4 regions of the Paenibacillus sp. P4_A7 genome follow, and region 3 is predicted to be linked to each of the others. Evidence: riboswitches for the same ligand, from Rfam matches in the RefSeq annotation. Region 3 holds a riboswitch; each other region holds the start of a gene.
The links. Region 3 has a riboswitch for cyclic di-AMP ahead of AC1DWN_RS03260 (hypothetical protein). Riboswitches for the same ligand answer to the same signal wherever they lie in the genome.
Positions count from the first base shown of each region.

Region 1 (5,148 bases), on a different contig from region 3:
CATAGCAGGTTTTTGGTCAAAAACATCGCAGTTACCATCCGCAGTCGATTCGGGAGCTCGCCCGTCCGGTTAAGCTGAGTCATTGCGGCATCGATAATAGGTATGCCGGTCGCACCGGCAGCCCATGCATGGAAGCTGTCGCTCGATAGAGCAGAAAAATCAAATAGATGCTCATAACGGAAAAACTGGTCATGATACTTAGCTTGATATAAATAAAAGTCACGCCATGCCAGCTGCCTAAGCCATGCGTCCGCGCCTGGCAATCCAAGCGTGGTCTCATAGGCTTGACGTGCTGAAATAGCTCCCGTATTCAAGAAACGAGAGAGACCGCTCGATTGCTCTTCAGCGTAAGCATCACGGCTATTCGCATAGATGGCTAATCGTTCTCGAACAAATCGATCCAGCTTGCCAGTGGATTTAGCGGGGCCATATCCGGCCGTCGACTCACCAAGCGCACAAGAGGCATGATTAGGCAAGGAGAAGCGGGATGAGATACTTCCACTTATTTCACATAACGTAGTAAGGTCGTGAATGGTTGCTGTGCCCATAGGGGTATAACTTTGCAGCATGTAGCTGCTCCACATTCGGTAGAATGGCGTAAATACTTTGTAGGGTTCAGAGCGTCTAGCAAAAGCTTGAAAGCTCTCTAAATCAGCAAGCGACGCATCCTCAATAGACAACCAGCGACTGCCTAGCTTAAACGCGGCTTGCTGCAGCCTCTCATCGCGGCTGCGGGAGTAGGGGGTATAGTCTGCATGCACGATAATCTCATCAATGGAATGCTGTTGCAGCAGCGCCTCTACGATCTCTACTGGATCGCCGTATAAAACATGCAATTCTTTCTGAGCTTCGGAGTAGCTATGCAATAAGGAGGCTGCTTGGCCAATGAAATTACGTCCACTATGGCTTGTGAGCTGACCTTCACCTGTTAAAATCGGATCTAATATAAGTAAATGGATGCCCATTGTATTCTTAGTGCGTAAATAATCAAATGCGCGGAGATCGGAAACGCGCAAGTCCTTGCGATGAATAAATAAATACATCGGATATAGCTCCCTTCAAAGCAGCAGGTTATAAGCTTATCCCACTCATCAGTGAAATAGAAACAACAAAGCCGCATGTGGTTTGTCGACAAGGACAAACTACTGCGGCTTGGCTGTAAGAACTTACTGTAGCATCCTAGGTAGAAGGGTGCTTACTCTACTTTATTGTTCGTCAGCAAATTTCTCGAAAGTGTCCATTGACATCACACGACGTGCTGTCACGAAACGTTTCTCATAATAAGAGGAGTCAAGTTTGTCTGTTACTACCCCTCTGGATGTGGAGGCGTGTGCAAACTTACCATCTCCAATATAAATGCCAACATGGGATATAGCGCCATTATTGCCGCCAGACGTGTCGAAGAACACGAGATCTCCCGCAATTAGGTCTGCTTTAGCGACCTTCTTGCCTGACTTACCTTGGGATGTAGATGTACGGGGAAGATCCACGCCCATTTTATCGAACACATAGGTAGTAAAACCGGAACAATCGAAGCCTTTCGACGTATTTCCTCCACCTTTGTACGGGCTACCAATAACATCATTGATATATCCGTCTAGTTTGGAGTCTGCGAAAACGCTTCCCGCTTGAAAAGTAAGGATGAGTACTAAACCTAAAAGTAATGCGCTAATCTTCTTCAATTGTAAAGCTCCTTCCAGTGCCGACGAGGTTAGCTGTGGGGTTCGGTTGAAGGTTCCCTATGATTCCTCAGGCGCTGAACGAGTCAGACGTCGGAATCAATTCACCCAAAGTGGTTCCCCCGTTTCCCGTTAGGGAATTTGGCAGGTTTGTATTGCTTTGAAGAATTATTCGATTATTTTCATTGATCTCCTGCCTTTACTGTTAATTTCTAATAATTCTCATGGAACTTTCTGACTAAAAGGTTCGTTTAAACATTTTTCATGTAATATAAACATCTTTGAGTAGTTCTTTCTAACTAAAAAGGAATAACTCAATTTCATTAATTATGTATACACTCCTTAAAATATACCGAATAGACCGGTAGCTCCTTTGCTGCATGGACAAGTTGAAATAGCTAGAAAGCACGATTCTACGCGGTTTTACATTGAAAGATTAGAAAATTTTCATACTAAAAAGCCTCTCAACCTACGCTGCAGCGCAGAAAGGGAGGCTCTAATAACTAGTTATTTCATTTGCAAGGAATCGTACTGCGTTGCGATCGTCCATACCTTCATAAGCGTGCGTACTAGGTTATAGCCTTGATGTAGGATGAGTGCGAACAGTCCGGCCCAGATTAGCGATAGACTTGTAACGACGAGTCCAATTCCTGCACCGATAGCCCACATGATCAACGAGATGGAAGCATAGGTAAGGAAGTTTTTGATGGAATGCCATAAGTAGCGGAACACGCCCTCGCCTGATACAGCACCGAATTGCATCGCTAGAAAAAGCAGATGAAGCACTGTTGCCCATAGAATCCATATTACGGTACTAGGAAGCATCGTTTGTAGTAGATTGGGTACCGAGCCGCTATGCAAAAAGGAACCGAAGGCGCGTGGCAGCAGCCACCAAGCAGGAGCTAACGTAAGTACAGTTTCCACCCAGTATAAGAGCAGAACGGGCTTCCAGGCCTTCTTAATGCCTTCAAGGAAACGGGTGCTGCCGTTACTTCTGGCTTGGTGCAGAGAATAGAATAGTCCGGCATTGAACAAAGGTGTCAGCAGCATCCGAATGGCGAACAGTCCACCAAGCATCCATAAGTAGGGAGACACCAGATCCGTTTTGATTAGCTGAAACTGGGCTTCTGTCATGAACAGCTGAACGGCGTTATCAGATGGAGAAGCGCTGGGGAAACGTCGTAATAGCGGCGCTACGACAGAATCAATAAAACGGTACAGAAAGAACCCCCAAAGCAATTGATACAGAAAAAGTAAGATCACGAGATAAAAATGTTTGACTGCCAGGGACCAGCCTTGCTTCATATATATCTTCATCTTTTATCGCTCCTTGAACCCATATACTTACCAGCTGAATGACCCAAGCAGCCCTTCAATCAATTTCGAAACGCCGAGGCTCCACCTTGTGCGTGTTTCATCAGGCAACTGCGCTTGCATATAGTTGTTGATCAGCTTGTTGTCTAGTACATTTCTGTGTTCTGGATCGACGACGGCCCATACAAGTGGAGCAGTGTGAACCTGCTTATATTGAATATGAGAGCTGTCTGCATTCCATTGCTTTGTTACGGTCATGCCGTCTTTGAACTGCATAGTAATTGGAATCGAACCGTTGATACCACCATATTTTTTAATGAGAACGGTTGATTCGTACATTTGTACGCCATCCTGCTTAACTGGCTTTACTTGGATCGCTTCTACAGCAAAATCGGCCATTTGGTTGTGATAAACGTATTGATTGAAGTAATCATGCCACTTCGTTTTCGTTACCTGCTCGACAACGCGCTGGAAGTCGGCAGTAGAAGGATGCTTGAATTTATATTTTTGAAAATAAGTCCGTAAAACCCGCTGCATCAATGGCGTGCCTATTTGTTTCTCAATGCCGATAAGAACGAGCTTTGCTCTCATATATACATTTTCGGCGTATTGACTGTGGCTGCCGTAAGACCAAGAATATTGCTTGAGCGGAGCAGGGTCAGTCATATAACTGGCTTCTACTGGCAGGTTTGCTTCCACCCCATAGGCAGTCTCCATCACCTTATCCTCAGCATAGGAAGTGAAGCCTTCATCGAGCCAAGCTTCCTCGAATTCATTAGAGGCGATCATGCCATACCAGTATTGGTGTCCAATCTCGTGCACGACCGTCCGCTCCAGATCGTAACCTGGGTTGTCGTTCTCTGCTGCAAAGGCAGTTATGAGTGTTGGGTACTCCATGCCGCCTGCACCATTTGCTCCTTTTGGAGGAACGATGATGGAGAGTGTGTTATATGGATATTCACCGTACCACTGTGCGTATTTGGAGAGCGCAGATTTGGCTGCATGCATATAGCGATCCTTCAGCTTGGCGTGAGAAGGGTCAAGGTAGAGTTTGATTCGTACACCAGGAATACCCTTGTCTGAGAAAGCATCCTCTTCATAGACGAAATCTGGTGATGCCGCCCAAGCAAAGTCATGAACATCCTCCGCATAAAATTGATAAAACTTTGCTTGATCTTTGATCTCGATAGGCTTCGTCTGAAATCCGGTTGCGGCAACTGTGTACGTCTCTGGTACCTTAATTCGAACGCTGTAGATGCCAAAGTCGCTATAAAATTCGGAGTTGCCATGGTATTGATGCGCGTTCCAGCCTTCTGTTGTTCGACCGCGGGTGCCAACAGTTTCGTACACAGCCAGCTTTGGAAACCATTGCCCTGCCATAGCGAAATTGCCGGAATAGCCCATCCGTGCGAATACCTCAGGCATCTTCACCTCAAAGCTCATACGAAGTGTAACTGATTTACCCGGTGCGACAGGTTCGGGAAGGCGGAGCTTAGCTAACGTAAAATCATTTTCGTTGCCATCATCGGGCTGTACGTAATGCAGACGAGGGAGCAGGCTCTCGCCTTCTAATGTTTCCAGTGTCAGCAGGTCCATATAGCCGTTGCTATTGGTCGTTGCTTTATCCTGACGCAGCTTTCCGCCTGATTCACGCATAAACGTCGTTTTATCCGAACGAAATGCATTGGGATACAGGTGGAAATATAGCTCGGACACTGTTTTTTCGCCTGGATTGTTCCATGTTACGATTTGATCGCCTGTTACATAGCGCGCATCGTCACTTAGCTGGACGTTGATATGATACTCAACGACTCGTTTGCTGAGCGCTTGCGATTTTGGCGTCATGACCGTATTTGGTTCTTGCACGACAGGCTGCTTGGCCGATTTTTGAACAGGCGCGGAACTGGTTTTGGCAGTAGGGGCGAAAGCGTATGTATATTGGGATTGCCAAGCATTCCCGAAACCGTTCTGCACAGATAGGCCGAGCAAGACGACTGCGAGTACAACTAGTAAAAATCTTTTGACATTGCGTGGAGTCATTGAACGTTTCCCTCCCGTTGACAAGCATCTAAAGCATGTATATGTTTGCTTTTCGATGATTATTAGCTAAAATGTAATTAATGTATGGGGAAGGTGTGATTACGCAAGATGGACG
Region 1 is NZ_JBFUHJ010000085.1:11,340-16,487, forward strand. It holds gene AC1DWN_RS13580 (cryptochrome/photolyase family protein) at 1-1,043, opposite strand, end outside; gene AC1DWN_RS13585 (C40 family peptidase) at 1,206-1,682, opposite strand; cyclic di-AMP (ydaO/yuaA leader) riboswitch at 1,686-1,836, opposite strand; gene AC1DWN_RS13590 (hypothetical protein) at 2,187-2,996, opposite strand; gene AC1DWN_RS13595 (M1 family metallopeptidase) at 3,024-5,033, opposite strand; gene AC1DWN_RS13600 (YwhD family protein) at 5,142-5,148, shown strand, end outside.
Region 1: linked by a shared signal. The riboswitch ahead of AC1DWN_RS13585 (C40 family peptidase) and the one ahead of AC1DWN_RS03260 (hypothetical protein) in region 3 are both predicted to bind cyclic di-AMP.

Region 2 (5,148 bases), on a different contig from region 3:
CAGAGCAATCCGCCGCAATACATCCTCACCAATTGCCGACCCATTCGTTTCAATCGTATCCGCTTCTACTGCTCGTTTTATAGCTATGGTATCATCCTTACCTTCAACGACAATGATCTCTTTGATCACGAAGACCATTCCCTTCCTTAATTATTTCACTTGCTTTAACATCTAAGGATGGCCACTGCTTTACTGTTACTATTAACCTAACTAGTCCGCAAACATACAAAAAGAAGAGGCATTGCCTCTCCTTATGATGGCATATTTAATTGGAATTTACGATATGATGATGATGACCCCATAAATCAGCTTGCAGTAGGTTTATTTGGTCCTAATAAATAGACTGTGTAACCCTTCTTCTTGCCGAACTTATCGACACTCTTAGTGCTATCAAAATAAATATCGATTTTATTTCCTTTAATGGCCCCGCCTTTATCTTCTGCACGGCGGAAACCTATACCTTCGATGTATACCCACCAACCAATAGGAATAACTTTCGGGTCAACCGCAATGGTCCGTCCTTCTTTCACACGCGTACCTGATGCAGTGATTCCATACCAAGGATGCGAAGCATCCTTTCCTGTTGATTCCTCATCTGCAGAATAGGCAGTTAAGGTGAAGTTTTTTATTACCTTCTTCGCCTTAAGCTTTACACCATTCTTAGTCAGTGTTGGAACACTTTGAGTCTTATTTGAAAGTACCGATACTTTAGGCTCTTCCTTCTTTGAGCCGACTGCTACAACCTGATCGACTGATGCTGTCTGCACAACCTTGTTGACCGACTTCTTTGATACCAATATACCATCTTCATATTGTTTCTCGATTCGCTCGACAACAAGCCCTTCCTTACCGGTCTTCACTAGCTTTTCCTTACCCTTTTCCAGCGTTGGATCGTCTTTCTTCACGATAGAGAACGGCAATACATGTTTCGTTTCCGATACCTTCGTATCGACACGAACTACAGTAACCGTCGTTTCCGCATTAATGACTGATTCCAGCGGAGGTGATACTTTATCTTGACCACGAACAGGAATATTTAATTCCTCGATCGCCGCCTGCACTGTTCTCTCTGTCGTGTATACAGTCGATGCCTTGCCATCAGCCTTCACAATTACCGGTATCGCTTGAGTTACCTCAATACGATCTCCGTCCTTTATCGCCGCGTTAAGCGGCTTTGACACCTCATCATGTGGTCCAATTGCGATAGCTTGTTCATCCAGTAGGCGTTGCAGGACCCATTGCTTCGTTTCAACAACGGTTTCTTGTCCATTCACTACTACGGAGACGCTTTTGACAGCCGTTCCGTACAACAACACCAAAAACATGAAAGTCATAGCGATTGAGATAATAGCACTCAAAAGAATCAAACGCAAGTTTTCACGCTTCCATCGCAATGCGAAAGACATGCTGGATGATCGTTTCCCATGGGTGTCCTTTACTTGGAATAATCCCACTTCATCGGTCCTCCTTCATAGCCCCGCCGCCAAGTGTTACGCATGATACAACTGACGCGACTATAGTATATTGGCGTGCAAGCACGCAAACCAGTAATGCTATCTAACCTCCCATCCCCATCTCTAACCCTATGTKGACAAAATCCGGTTTATTCGAAAATAAAAAGAAGCCGTCGACAGAGGATCTGTTTCGTGGCTTCCCGGGTTTTTACACTAGGGATACAGAAAAAAAGGGCACGAGGTTTGATCACTCTCTATGAACGCTTACGAGGTTAGCTGACGGATTCGGGCAAGAGAGCAGCCCTATTCGTAGTACAATGCTCATGGCATCGGCTATGAAATTCACCCCTGAAGAATTCAAAATGCGGTACATTTTCCCGCATTTGGTTCCCCCGCTCTCCGAATGGAGATTAAGCGTAAACTGGAAATCCAATACAAATGTTTAATGCTCTGAGATGAATCATACCTTCATCTGAGCCTAGTTGTAAAGATGCGATAAAAGACGATTTTAGCTAAAAAGAGGGGTAATGATGGTAAAAATCGGCGAATACTCGCTTAAAAATCAGTTTTTACGCCCTATATGTCCCTAAATCTCTCGAATACACGCAATATCACTCAATAGCAAAACATTTTTTTCCATTTTCACTCGTAATTGATGCGATTTCATCTACTGTTTTGCCTAATAATTCGGCTATTGTCTCAGCTACTCGAGACACATAAGCAGACTCATTTCGCTTCCCACGATATGGACTTGGAGCTAAATATGGGGCATCCGTTTCGATCAATAAACGGTCGAGCGGAACTCTCTTGACCACCTCTTTTGGAACTCGTGCATTTTGGAAAGTAACAGGCCCGCCAAATGAAATATAAAAGTTCATATCCAAGCATTGCTTAGCGGTCTCCCAGCTGCCTGAAAAGCAGTGCATCACACCGCCGACCTCTGCCGCGTTTTCTTCCTGAAGGATACGAATGACATCCTCATGCGCATCACGGTTATGAATGACAATTGGTTTTCTAACCTTGCGTGCAAGTCTAATTTGCTCTCGAAACACGCGCTGCTGTACCTCTTTGGGCGACGTATCCCAGTGGTAATCCAGTCCAATTTCCCCGATAGCTACGACCTTCTTATGGGCGCATAAACGCTCGATCCATTCTAGGTCTTCAGGAAGCATATCTATACTGTCAACTGGGTGCCAGCCAACAGCCGCATAAATAAAATCATATTGCTCAGCAAGTGCCATAGTCGTCGGAATTGTTTCGCGATTAAAGCCTATATTCACAAGCATATGTACGCCTGCAGCCCTTGCTCGTTCTATAACCTCTGTGCGGTCCTCATCGAACTTCGTCGAGTCTAAATGTGTATGGGTATCAAACAGTAATGTCATGTTAATGTTAGGCTCCTTTAATCGAGTTTAAATAGTTTTTTTAGCGAGTTGTTTAATAAATGCGCAGATTGCTTCAACGGCTCCTCAGGGTAGTACAAATGATATTGCCCTTGATGCAGTCCAGTAATAGAACGAACGATGTCGGATTTAGCAGATATTTCACTGATTTCTCCTTGATTATCTAACAACAAAATCGGCGCTTTTCCTTCCTTTTCTCCCTCTTTTTTATCTGGTCGATAAACGTCATATGGCAGGTCAAATGGGAAATCAATCATCATATGATAGTCAGGATGTAATCCTATAGAAAGGAAGCCATTACTTATTTCATTTAATAATTCTTCATCCGGGTTTTCAATCGTAATATATTTGTATAATTTGCGATTCATGAAACGATCGCACAAGTCACTCAGAATGGGATCGGCTTCTTCCGTCCACTGCGTAAAAACGGCTTGAACAAGAGCTTCATCAAGCTTTAAATAATCATGAACGGTCATTGTATTGTTCAGTAAACACTTCAATGAATTAGGCATCCACTCGAAGACATAGTCACTTGCATAGAGCTCTTGAGCCCTCTTGAATATTTGCCGTAATATAATCTCAGAACTTCTAGTAACTGGGTGGAAATAAATCTGCCAATACATCTGGTAGCGTGACATTAAATAATGCTCCACTGCATGCATACCGCTTTCCTTCACTACAATTTGTCCTTTATGAGGGCGCAATACACGCAAAATTCTTTCTAAATCAAATGTCCCATAGTTTACACCAGTAAAATAGGCATCTCGTAGCAAATAATCCATACGATCCGCATCCATTTGGCTAGAAATCAGACTAACTACAATCGGCTTAGGATAAGTCTTCTGAATAACCGAAGAAACCTTCTGAGGAAAGTCATCGGAAACAGAACGCAGTACGCGATTTATTTCCGTATCTTCTAATAATATATTGCACGTCCATTGCTCATGATCCGTATCAAATACTTCCTCTAATGAGTGTGAAAACGGACCATGACCGACATCGTGCAAGAGAGCCGCACATAACGATACTAGTCGTTCCTCTTCTGGCCAGTCTGGATAGTCATTTCGTTCAAATTGGGAAATGATTTTTCGTGTTATTTCATATACCCCAAGAGAATGTGAAAATCGACTATGCTCCGCTCCATGAAAGGTCAAATAAGAGGTGCCTAATTGACGAATTCTACGTAATCTTTGAAATTCTTTCGTATTAATTAATTCCCAAATCGTTTGGTCTTGTACATAAATATAATTATGAACGGGATCCTTAAATACCTTCTCCTCCGTTAGCTGCTCCTTCATCATCATCTCATCTCCTTTGTTCATACTTTCGACACAAAAAGCGTTTAATATGTCGAATAGTGTCGTAAATTAGTTTCCAAAATATCAAAGCTGTTGTATTGTAATACATAGTAATATGCCCTTTACAGCTAGTCAAATTGTTAAGCTAACCCTGTTAGTAGCGATATTTATGTTGACTATTTTGGTAATCGTTGGTATTATAGTATTCATAAATGCACAAACTATGTCGAACTATGACGAATATATTTTGGAAGGAGAACTGCTAGATTATGATGAAATCTACTGGTATTGTTCGTAAGGTTGATGAACTAGGACGTGTAGTTATTCCGATCGAGTTGCGTCGCACACTTGGAATTGGCGAGAAGGACGCACTTGAGATTTATGTAGATGGTGAGCGTATTATGTTGAAGAAATACGAGCCTGCATGTATCTTCTGTGGTAACGCAGAGAGCGTATCTTATTTCAAAGGAAAAATTATTTGTCATGTTTGTCTCTCTGAGATGCCTGCACCTGTGACAAAATAAAAAAAATAAGTTATAATGAACTTATCTACTTGTTAATTCTAACCTTTTTATATTCCTTGAAGCCTTCCTGCGCTAGAACCCGGCCAGGAAGGTCTTTTTTTTTCGGAAATAGCATACTCTATCTGTTCACTTCATTATATACATCGCGCTTTGGTAACCCTCGATCTACTGCAGCCTTCTTAATCGCTTCCTTACGATCATACTGCTGTTCGTAATGAGCGACGTGAGCAAAAATATCTAACTCAGACCACCAGGCATCGCCTTGCGCTTGTCCATTTTTCTCTGATTCATGAGCACCATCAATAACGATGCAAAATTCTCCTAAAGGAGGATGCTCAGCAAACCATTCTATACATTCCGTTACACTTCCTCGGATTGCTTCTTCATGCTTCTTCGTAATTTCTCTCACTAATGCAATGCGGCGATCTCCCAAGCATTCCAATATTACGTCGAGTGTTTTACAAACACG
Region 2 is NZ_JBFUHJ010000005.1:60,571-65,718, forward strand. It holds gene rnmV (ribonuclease M5) at 1-129, opposite strand, end outside; gene AC1DWN_RS01640 (ubiquitin-like domain-containing protein) at 306-1,454, opposite strand; cyclic di-AMP (ydaO/yuaA leader) riboswitch at 1,700-1,881, opposite strand; gene AC1DWN_RS01645 (TatD family hydrolase) at 2,066-2,839, opposite strand; gene AC1DWN_RS01650 (HD domain-containing protein) at 2,857-4,155, opposite strand; gene AC1DWN_RS01655 (AbrB/MazE/SpoVT family DNA-binding domain-containing protein) at 4,425-4,679, shown strand; gene rsmI (16S rRNA (cytidine(1402)-2'-O)-methyltransferase) at 4,798-5,148, opposite strand, start outside.
Region 2: linked by a shared signal. The riboswitch ahead of AC1DWN_RS01640 (ubiquitin-like domain-containing protein) and the one ahead of AC1DWN_RS03260 (hypothetical protein) in region 3 are both predicted to bind cyclic di-AMP.

Region 3 (5,148 bases):
TGCCTGCACTCGTAAACGAATGCGTTGCGTRGCTGAAGGAATCATCACTCGTATCCGTCATCGGTGTATCCGATTTATTACGGCGCGCAAATGTCGTGCAGTCCATTGAGTTCCGCGCATTAGAGGTGCTCTTGTTTATCGGCGCGATTTATTACGTGCTCGTTCTCATTTTAACTTCGTTTGCCCGTAAGCTCGAAAGGAGGCTGCGCCGCAGTGATTAATGTAAAGGATCTAACTATAACATTCGGGAAAAATCAGGTTTTAAAAGGAATTTCTACGTCGATTGAGCGCGGTGAGGTAGTGGCGTTGATCGGGCCATCCGGTTCAGGTAAATCAACCTTTCTTCGCTGCTTAAATAGGCTTGAGACGCCAACTTCAGGTTCTATTACTATTGCAGGTGCTTCTATGACCGATCCAAAAGCCGATATTTCCGGTGCACGTCAGCATATCGGCATGGTATTTCAGCATTTTCACCTGTTCCCACATATGACCGTAATCGATAATATTACGTTCGCTCCAATGAAGGTTAAAGGCGTGTCGCTTGAGCAAGCACGCCTGCAGGCGAAGGGGCTGCTCGAAAGAGTCGGCCTCTCGGATAAAGCGGACAGCTTTCCGTCCCGATTGTCAGGCGGTCAAAAGCAGCGTGTCGCTATCGCCCGAAGCCTTGCGATGGAACCAGACATCATGCTCTTTGATGAGCCTACCTCGGCGCTCGATCCGGAAATGGTCAAAGAGGTGCTGAACGTCATCCGCGGTCTCGCGGACAGCGGGATGACCATGCTCATCGTAACCCATGAGATGAAGTTCGCAAGAGAGGCAGCAGACACGATCTACTTCCTCGACGATGGCAAGCTCGTCGAACGCGCGAAGCCGGAGCAATTCTTCACTAATCCGGAGAGCGAACGTGCAAAGCGATTTCTAGAGCAGGTTCTATAAGAAAGCTTATGAAACAGCTATAAAGGAATAAAGACGCAAGAAGGGCCGACACCAAGTAGACAACCTGCTTGGTGTCGGCCCTTCTTTTCTATTGCTTAAAAAGCATAATAGGATTGAGATAGATCAATCAAATAGGAACGATCCAACATCTCATCATCCGAAATCGGTTCCTGAAATAGAGTTCTCGTGTACAGCTTGTCCGCTAAGTCTGAAAGAGCAGATTTGACAAGATCCGTTCTATCCTGCCCCCACGCCTCTGCATGAGATTGAGCAAACATAAGCGCGTCGGGTACCGAGAGGCCTTTGAGATGGTTGAAAACGGACGCCCACTGGACCAAATCCGCATTTCTCTTCTCACATGGAAGTATATATTCACTCCAGCCATTAATGCTGCCGCTTGCGATTTTGAGTATACCGCAATTGCATCCACTGGTGATTTCGGGCATCTGCTTCTCAAGGAGCTTGCAATCAAACCGATAAATCTCCATTAAGCCAACCCTACAGTTCTTCAAGTAGTCGCTATGTACAACCGGCAGAGGTTTAGTGATATTCAATACTACCACTCTTCTTTCTTCATAAGTTTAATAGAAGATAGCACACTAAAAAGCCCGTGAGCAGAGAAATCTGRACACGGGCTTCTTTCGCATCATCATGCGAAGAAAGTACGGGTAACGGTTCTCTCACAATACGCTTACGAGGTTAGCTGACGGATTCGGGCTTGCGAGCGCCCTACCTGCGACATGCTTTCAGCATGCCTTACAGGATTCACCCCATGAGGGATTCTAGCTTACGAATACCTTCGTTTGGATCCCCCGCATCCCTATTCGGGATTTATGCGTTTTGGATAAGCAGCAGATGCCCATCCTTATTTGAATCAGTATGGTATTGAACTGAATATTACTCCGGCGGTATAAAAATGTAAACCCCAATTTGAGCATTCCTTGGTTATAATTCCACCAATTTAGTCGATGAAAGCGCATCAATCTACATCATGCCTTTATTATCTGCCATATTGCTTCTTCAAGCTGACTATTTTGCAATAAGCAAGAGATACCGAGATAATACTAGCTACACGGAGTATATAGGGGGTGTGATGGTTATAAGATCCCTCTAAGTGCCGTTTATTGTAAAATTTGAATCATAGTTATTCTTTACAGAAATTTTTGTCAGGCGTATGATTCATCTCAGGATTCATACAACGTTTCCTTCTTAGAACGCTTAATTTTCACAAGCGTAAACGGCTGTCGCCGTCTTCTACGGCAAAAGCTTTCGTTTCGCGGTGATAGATAAGTACGTTTATAAGTGAATACTTATAAATCCTTATCTATAAAGAAAAACGGGGGAACCACATGAAAGTGTTGCACGGACGGTGTGAGAGCTGTTCTGGTGTGATGCTTGGGGTGAATCCCGGTCACAGGAATGCAGTTCATTCCTGAGGACTGGGTAGGGCGACTCTCACCGCCCGAATCCGTCAGCTAACCTCGTAAGCGTGGTATAGGCAGCATCTATAAATGAGGATTCATTCATTTGATAAGTGTTGTTTTGGAGAGAGAGGATGATGAAGCTTGTAATCGGAAGCTACGACCACAGGGCGTAAAGGCTGTGGTTTTTTAAAATATAGAAAATATGTTTCACCATGCATCTTTATCGCTGAATCCTTGAACAAAGGAACGGGGGAACCAACAGCAGCCGTGATCATCGAAGTCCGAGCGGGACAACGTATCCGGCGCATGGGGTGAATCTTATGTGCAAGCTACTTGTACATAGGTAGGGCGACTCTCACGCCCGAATCCGACAGCTAACCTCGCAAGCGTATCGAGAGAGGCAACGACTATCGTGCGAAAGTCACGGATTTATTTCCTGTGCCTTCAGAAGCCGCGAGAAGAGTTCCTCTTCTAGCAGGCTTCTTTTTTGTTGTCTTCTCTTCAACTAACCAGGAGGAGAATCGAAATGATAGAACCAGAATACATCCTTGTATCTGCACCGAACCATACAGGCGAAGGCTTCATTCGTCACCTAATCGCTCAAGGATTTCCTGTCGCCGCAATCGTGAACAACTCCGAAGAAAAGCGAAGAATGGAATTGCTTGGAGTGAAGCGGATTCTGATGGTAGATACGAAAGATATAAACACTTGGACTGTGCCCGATTTCTCTGTAGGGAAAGTGTTCCTATTCGAAAGAAGCTTTACCCTATGCTGCCGATATATTCAGCTCTGCAGGAAATGGACGTCTAAACCGATTTACGTCATTACACACACGAATAACCCTCGTATGATTTATAAAGCTGTGGGGGCCAATTATATCATCTATACCACGAGCAGCGAGGTATCGTTTCTTGGCAGAATGCTAATGGAATGATGGAATTCAATAATCGAAAATACGGGGAGTGAACGTACATGTTGGATGTGTACATGGTATTGATTCTAGCCGCGACCTTTGGGTTATTTTCCGCATTTTTATTTTGGTGCGAACGCGTTATTCAGGATTCGGGAGGCGAACGAAAATGATCATCGTCTACATTTTTACGGTGCTTATCTTTGTATATTTGGGTTACGCCTTAATTAACCCAGAGAAATTTTAACTTTTTTCAACAAAGCTCTCTGAGGAGGATATGTAAAACATGGGCATTTTTCAAATTGCTATCGTTATTATCATATTGGTGCTGCTCGTTAAACCTTTGGGCACCTATTTGTTTCACGTATTCTCAAACGAAGAAAACCGGACGGATAAATGGTTCTCTTTTGCAGAACGCCCTATTTATTGGCTGCTCGGTTTAAAAGATCGCAAGGGAATGACTTGGAAAGTTTATGCACTTAGCTTCATTATTACGAACATTGCACTCGTCGCCTTCGGTTATTTTATATTACGGATGCAGAAGTTTCTGCCCTTTAACCCGAATGGTATCGACAACATGGAACAGACGCTATCATTCAATACCATTATTAGCTTTATGACGAATACAAATCTTCAGCATTACAGCGGAGAAACCGGCTTGTCCTACTTCTCGCAAATGGCTGTTATTACGATGCTGATGTTCACCTCCGCCGCTACAGGCTTGTGTGTAGCCATTGCATTCGTAAGAGCCATTACGAGCAAGGGCGGAACGATCGGAAACTTCTTTCAAGATTTTGTAAAAGCGAATGTTCGTGTATTTTTACCGCTTGCGTTCATCGTCATGTTAGCGCTTGTGGCGCTGCAGGTTCCGCAAACGCTCGATTCTACATTAAAGGTAACGACTTTAGAAGGTGCAGAGCAGCAAATAGCAATCGGTCCGGTCGCTTCACTTGAATCGATTAAGCATTTAGGAACAAACGGTGGAGGGTTTTTCGGAGTTAACTCCGCACATCCATTTGAAAATCCAAACCCGCTTACTAATGTAATCAATATTTTATCGATGTGGTGCTTAGCGGCTGCATTGCCGTATACGTTCGGATTATTTGCCAAAAACCGCAAGCAGGGCTGGGTTATTTTCTCGGCCATGATGATTTTGTTTCTTGCTTTCTTGTCTCTCAATTATTTCTCCGAGACCAAGGGCAACCCTGTTATGAACGAGCTCGGCATCGATGCCTCCCAAGGAAGCATGGAAGGAAAAGAGGTTCGTTTCGGTTTAGCCCAATCCAGTCTGTTCACAACCGTAACCACAGCAGCGACAACAGGCAGTGTCAACAATATGCATGACACGCAGACGCCGCTTGGCAGCATTACACCTCTAGCACTAATGATGCTCAACAACGTGTTCGGCGGCAAGGGCGTTGGTTTGATTAACATGCTGATGTACGCGGTTCTGGCTGTATTCCTTGCTGGTTTGATGGTCGGAAGGACACCAGAATTTCTCGGACGGAAGATCGAAGCTCGCGAAATGAAATTGATCGCGATTGTGATTTTGGTCCATCCGTTCATCATCCTAGCACCAACGGCGCTCGCATTAGCTACCGATTTGGGAACAGTAGCCATTACGAATCCTTCGTACCATGGCGTAACGCAAGTGCTGTATGAGTATACCTCTTCTGCGGCAAACAACGGATCGGGATTCGAAGGACTCGGTGATAATACACCGTTTTGGAACATTTCCACCGGACTCGTCATGCTATTCGGACGCTACATTTCAATGATCGCCATGCTGGCTGTTGCCGCTTCTCTTCAGCGCAAACAATGGGTTCCAGAGACGATCGGTACGTTCCGTACGGATAACCACTTGTTTACAGGCATTCT
Region 3 is NZ_JBFUHJ010000011.1:25,939-31,086, forward strand. It holds gene AC1DWN_RS03250 (ABC transporter substrate-binding protein/permease) at 1-221, shown strand, start outside; gene AC1DWN_RS03255 (amino acid ABC transporter ATP-binding protein) at 214-936, shown strand; gene AC1DWN_RS03260 (hypothetical protein) at 1,032-1,490, opposite strand; cyclic di-AMP (ydaO/yuaA leader) riboswitch at 1,609-1,784, opposite strand; cyclic di-AMP (ydaO/yuaA leader) riboswitch at 2,244-2,441, shown strand; cyclic di-AMP (ydaO/yuaA leader) riboswitch at 2,575-2,765, shown strand; gene AC1DWN_RS03265 (hypothetical protein) at 2,887-3,294, shown strand; gene AC1DWN_RS03270 (potassium-transporting ATPase subunit F) at 3,440-3,517, shown strand; gene kdpA (potassium-transporting ATPase subunit KdpA) at 3,557-5,148, shown strand, end outside.

Region 4 (5,148 bases), on a different contig from region 3:
TACGGCTCACGCTGCGTGAAGCCGCCGGTTATTTACGGAGATGTTATATTCAAAGAGCCAATGACTGTAACGGAAAGTGTATATGCACAATCACTAACAAACAGGCCTGTAAAAGGAATGCTGACTGGACCTATTACGATTTTGAACTGGTCATTCCCACGAAACGACATTACACGAGAACAAGTAGCTTACCAAATTGCACTGGCTCTGTCTGAGGAAGTAAAGGCGCTTGAAGCAGCGGGTATTGAAATGATTCAAGTCGATGAGCCTGCTTTGCGTGAAGGACTACCGCTTAAACGGAGTGAGTGGGATGCTTACTTGAAATGGGGAGTACATGCATTTCGCCTGTCAACAGCAGATGTTCGTGACACGACACAAATTCATACGCATATGTGCTATTGTGAATTCCATGACATTATTGACTCGATTCTAGCGCTTGATGCAGACGTTATATCCATTGAGACATCTCGCAGCCATGGTGAACTAATTCACAGCTTTGAGGAGAATACGTACGACCAAGGTATTGGTCTAGGTGTATATGACATTCATAGCCCTCGTGTACCGTCCGTTGAGGAGATGGTCAGCATGATCAACCGTGCGCTTAAGGTGCTCGATCCTACCCTCTTCTGGATCAATCCAGACTGCGGCTTGAAAACACGCGGCATGGAAGAGACCGTTGCATCGCTTCGCAACATGATGCTGGCGACTTACCAAGTAAGAGAGAGTGCTGTTCAAGTTTCACTGTGAAATTTATCAATAGATAATTATTTTTAAGTTTTCATTTTTATAAGTATTTATATAGCTCAGAGAAACGATTGTTTCTGCGATTAAGGAGATAGCTAACAGCTATCTTCTTGTAAAATGCCATCAAAAAACCACTCGGGCCGACTTTGGTTCATTATGAACCAAAGGACCTGAGTGGCCTTTTTGACGAAATTTTCAGTTAATTCAACGATACATAATGGATAGCCCGTTGTCTTAACACAAATTCTTCGGACTCATTAACGATTTGAGCTGAATCGGCAGTTAGAGCAGCAATGTGATTGACCGCATCTGTAAAACAGTTAAATATGCGACCGTCTTGATTAGTCTTGTCATAATGGTAATCGTTCAAAGTAGAAAGAACGATACTGCCAATGAAGGAAACAAGCAGATCACTACAGCGATCCAAGTCGAACATATCCTCGTTGTCATTTACAAAGAGCTCACTCCAACCATAACCCTGGTTGCTTGTTACTCGAAGACACACGCGAAAGCCTGCGGAATCGATTGCGAGAGCGGGGATTACGAACAACTCAATTCGAGAGACCGATAAAGAAGGGGACTGTTCAGCAAAAAAGGGTACTTGGTTAGAAGATTGACAAAACATAAATAAACCTCTCCTCTTTCCGCTTACGAGGTTAGCTGTCGGATTCGGGCTAGAGAGAATGCCCTACCAGGGTTACAAATCCCCGGATTCACCCCTTGCGAATGTAAAAACTACAAGTTCGCGTTGGTTCCCCCGTTTTTTCAATCGAAAAATTCAGCGTTTTTTGGTTTGTTCTTATATTTTAAATCGCTTTACACCGTTTGTAAACCATTAAACAGACCAAACCGAAGACGGATTGGTCTGTTTAATGGCTTGAGATCGTATCAAGCTTTATCTGAAGGCGCTATCCAATCCTGAGACCAAGCTTGAATTTCGCGAATAATCGGCTCAAGCGCTCGGCCTTTCTCGGTTAACGAATATTCAATGAGAACAGGTATTTCTGGATAGACCTGACGGTCAATTATCCCTTCAATTTCCAGTTCCTTGAAGCGTTCAGACAATAGTCTGCCGCTAATCGGTAATGCGGACTGAACAGCACAGAAGCGCTGCGGCCCAGCTAATAGTTGATTTATGATTAGGCCGGTCCAACGTTTGCTAATCAAGTCCATTCCCTTCTGGAAACGGGGACAAAGGGTTGGCTGTTCCATGCATATCACCTCTTTTTAATTCCTTCTAATTATAACTTCAATAACTTATTTATACAAGCAAACCTCAGTATTGTTAATAACTTGACTACGTTTAGTGATGAAAGTATAATTAGTTACAAATAGTAAGTAACATRAGGGGGCATCAATTATGAATCCATTATTTTTGGCACATGGCTCACCTATGCTAGCCATTGAACAAAATGAATATAGTCAATTTCTTCAGCAAACGGGGGCTAAGCTGCAGCCGAGTGCAATCGTAATTTTTACAGCGCATTGGGAAACAGAAGAGATAACCATTTCATCGAAGGACGATGAATATGAAACGATATATGATTTTTATGGATTTCCAGATGAGCTTTACAAGCAGAAATATCCGGCAAAAGGATCCACAAGAATCGCTGCTCTAGTAGGGAAGCTCTTGAACGATAAGGGCATAGAGACAGCATTTGACACAGAGCGCGGACTTGATCATGGCTCATGGACGATGCTGAAGCATATGTTTCCGATGGCAGATGTTCCTGTTGTTCAAGTATCTGTAAACCCATTCCGACCTGCGGAGGAACAGTATCGAATTGGTGAAGCACTGCGAAGTTTAAGCGCAATGAATATTTTGCTGATCGGAAGCGGCGTTACGGTACACAATCTACGAGCAGTAAATTGGGGACAGAAGGAAGCGGAAAGCTGGGCACTTGAGTTTGATCAATGGTTAATTGATAAAATGAGCATTCAGGATTTAAAATCCCTTTTTCAATATGAAAAACTTGCGCCGCATGCTAAAATGGCAGTACCTCGTGCTGAACATTTCGTACCTTTATATATAGCAATGGGCAGCGGCAATGCTGCAACAGCGCCCAAAGTCATTTATCGCAGCTATGAGTTTGGTACACTTAGTTATTTATCACTGCAATTTTAATATTCCATTCAACTAAAGTAGGTGAACAGCTTGATTAATTCAAATATTTCTGCAATATTGAAGGATAAAATAAAAAGAATAGAAAACGGTCAGGGCGATATCTATGTTGTCGGACCTATTAATTTACCTGTTGATGTAGACGGTGAGACGAAAACGTTCCACTGGTATAGCTGGCTTCGCAAGGAAGCGGGCGAAGAGCAATCGGTCGAGGAGCTTATTGAAGATTTAAATCATTTCTCCTATGCTGATATGCAGCAATCGAGTGTGCTAGTGTATGGTGATTTTGAGAATCATGCAGATGCGCTGATTCGGATGCATAGTATATGTCATACGGGGGATATTTTTGGGAGTGAACGCTGTGATTGTGGCTTTCAATTGAAGCAGTCTATGCGAATGATTACGGCACACGGTACGGGAGCACTATTCTATCTAGCTAACCACGAAGGACGAGGAATTGGTCTATTTAGCAAAGCAATCGCTTATTTATTACAGGAGGACGGGATGGACACCGTTGATGCGAACACGGAGCTTGGGTTTGCGGATGACGCACGTAATTATGATGAAGCAATTGCCGTATTAAAGCTGCTGCGTGCTTTGCCGGTATCGATTATTACGAACAATCCTCGAAAAGTAGAGGCAATGAGATCTGCTGGCTTAAACGTCGCGACGAGAGTTCCTTTATGGGGTAATTCGTCCGTATATAATGAGAAGTATTTACAAACTAAGAAGAATCGTTCTGGACATTTCGGTCAAGAGCCACAATCGCTCGTTAAATAAAGGTTGTATTTAAGAGCTGAGGAAACCGCTTTTCACGTGTAAACGAGAAAGTGGTTTTTTTTGCTGTAAACATTTTCGGTATACGTTTCGTCTATAAGAGAAGAGCAGCCATTGAAATAGCTATGATGAAGACAAAGGGGTGGGATAAAGCATGCAAATAAATGGTCATACTAAAAAGAACAAATGGACAAAAAGGGTGGCTCTATTTTCGCTGACGACACTCATTGTCTTGGCTGGATGCAGTAATAATGAGGAAATCAGGCCGGAAAATACAAACACTTCTACAACGTCAACGGAAGTTACTAATCCTCCGAGTACAGATGTGGAAAAGGATACCCAGAAGGAACTGCTCATACAATTCAAGGCTGTGTTGGAATCTGCTGACGGAGCAGCGGATATTATCGGCTTTCTGAATGAGCATATTAATGAGGCTGATCAAGCAACGTCAGATATCATGGTTCGAGAGCTGAATACGTATTATACGGCAAGTTTGGAGACAGCACAGGACGTTTTCTTTAAGCCGAATATCCAGGCTGTGCTGCTTAAGGAAGTATGGCCAATTACGAAAGAAACGGCGGAAACGATAAAGGATGAGGCTGTTAAAAAGCTCGTACGGACAGCCTTCGATAGCGGCTACAAACTTGAAGCGGTTGAAGGCTCTATCTTTCCCGTCGTTGATTATAGCTTTCAGAAACGTTATAAAGCCTCTCTCACCAAGGAAATGAATGATTATATCATTTTAAGTGCAGTAGAATCAGATAAGCCTACAGCTAGCGACGGCGGATTAATGATTACTTGGGATGAACTAGCTAAGCGGGCGATCATGGCGGAAGCCTTCGTACAACAATACAAAGACTCGCCGGAACGTGAAGTGGTTCAGAGTTTATATTTGACGCGTTATTTAGAAATGTATATAAATGGGTCTTATAATACGCTGGTTTATGATTATGAATCCTATAAAATATTAGATGAAGTGAAAGCAAGCTATGAGAAAACGGTAAAGGAGTCGCCAGATTCTGTAATAGGGCAGCTCTCCGCTCATTTCTTAGAGCTTCTAGCATTATCGGATGATCAGCTTTATATGTACGAGGATGGTCAAAAAACGGATATTCCGGAGCTGCAGAAGTTCCTCGCGGGCTTATCGGAAGAGGCTGAAGCTCTTTTAAATAAGCCATAATACGACAATATTATTTTGCGTTCCGTATACATTTCAAGTATGATAGGGAAAAAGAACTCATGTTCATAATCAAAGGAGTTTAACGCATGCACTCAAAAACAAGTCATTGTAAAATTGTTGATTGCACGATCCGTGATGGCGGACTCGTGAATAACTGGGATTTTAGTATCGAGTTTGTTCAGCATTTGTATGCTAGTCTTAACGAAGCTGGCGTCGATTATATGGAAATCGGCTACAAAAACTCTCCAAAGCTGCTCAAAGGCGCTGAAAGTGCAGGTCCTTGGCGTTTTCTGGATGATGATTTCTTGAAAAAAGTAATTCCTAA
Region 4 is NZ_JBFUHJ010000124.1:8,209-13,356, reverse strand. It holds partial or broken gene metE (5-methyltetrahydropteroyltriglutamate--homocysteine S-methyltransferase) at 1-747, shown strand, start outside; gene AC1DWN_RS16425 (hypothetical protein) at 944-1,369, opposite strand; cyclic di-AMP (ydaO/yuaA leader) riboswitch at 1,375-1,538, opposite strand; gene AC1DWN_RS16420 (winged helix-turn-helix transcriptional regulator) at 1,633-1,956, opposite strand; gene AC1DWN_RS16415 (DODA-type extradiol aromatic ring-opening family dioxygenase) at 2,102-2,869, shown strand; gene AC1DWN_RS16410 (GTP cyclohydrolase II) at 2,900-3,646, shown strand; gene AC1DWN_RS16405 (hypothetical protein) at 3,798-4,823, shown strand; gene AC1DWN_RS16400 (aldolase catalytic domain-containing protein) at 4,910-5,148, shown strand, end outside.
Region 4: linked by a shared signal. The riboswitch ahead of AC1DWN_RS16425 (hypothetical protein) and the one ahead of AC1DWN_RS03260 (hypothetical protein) in region 3 are both predicted to bind cyclic di-AMP.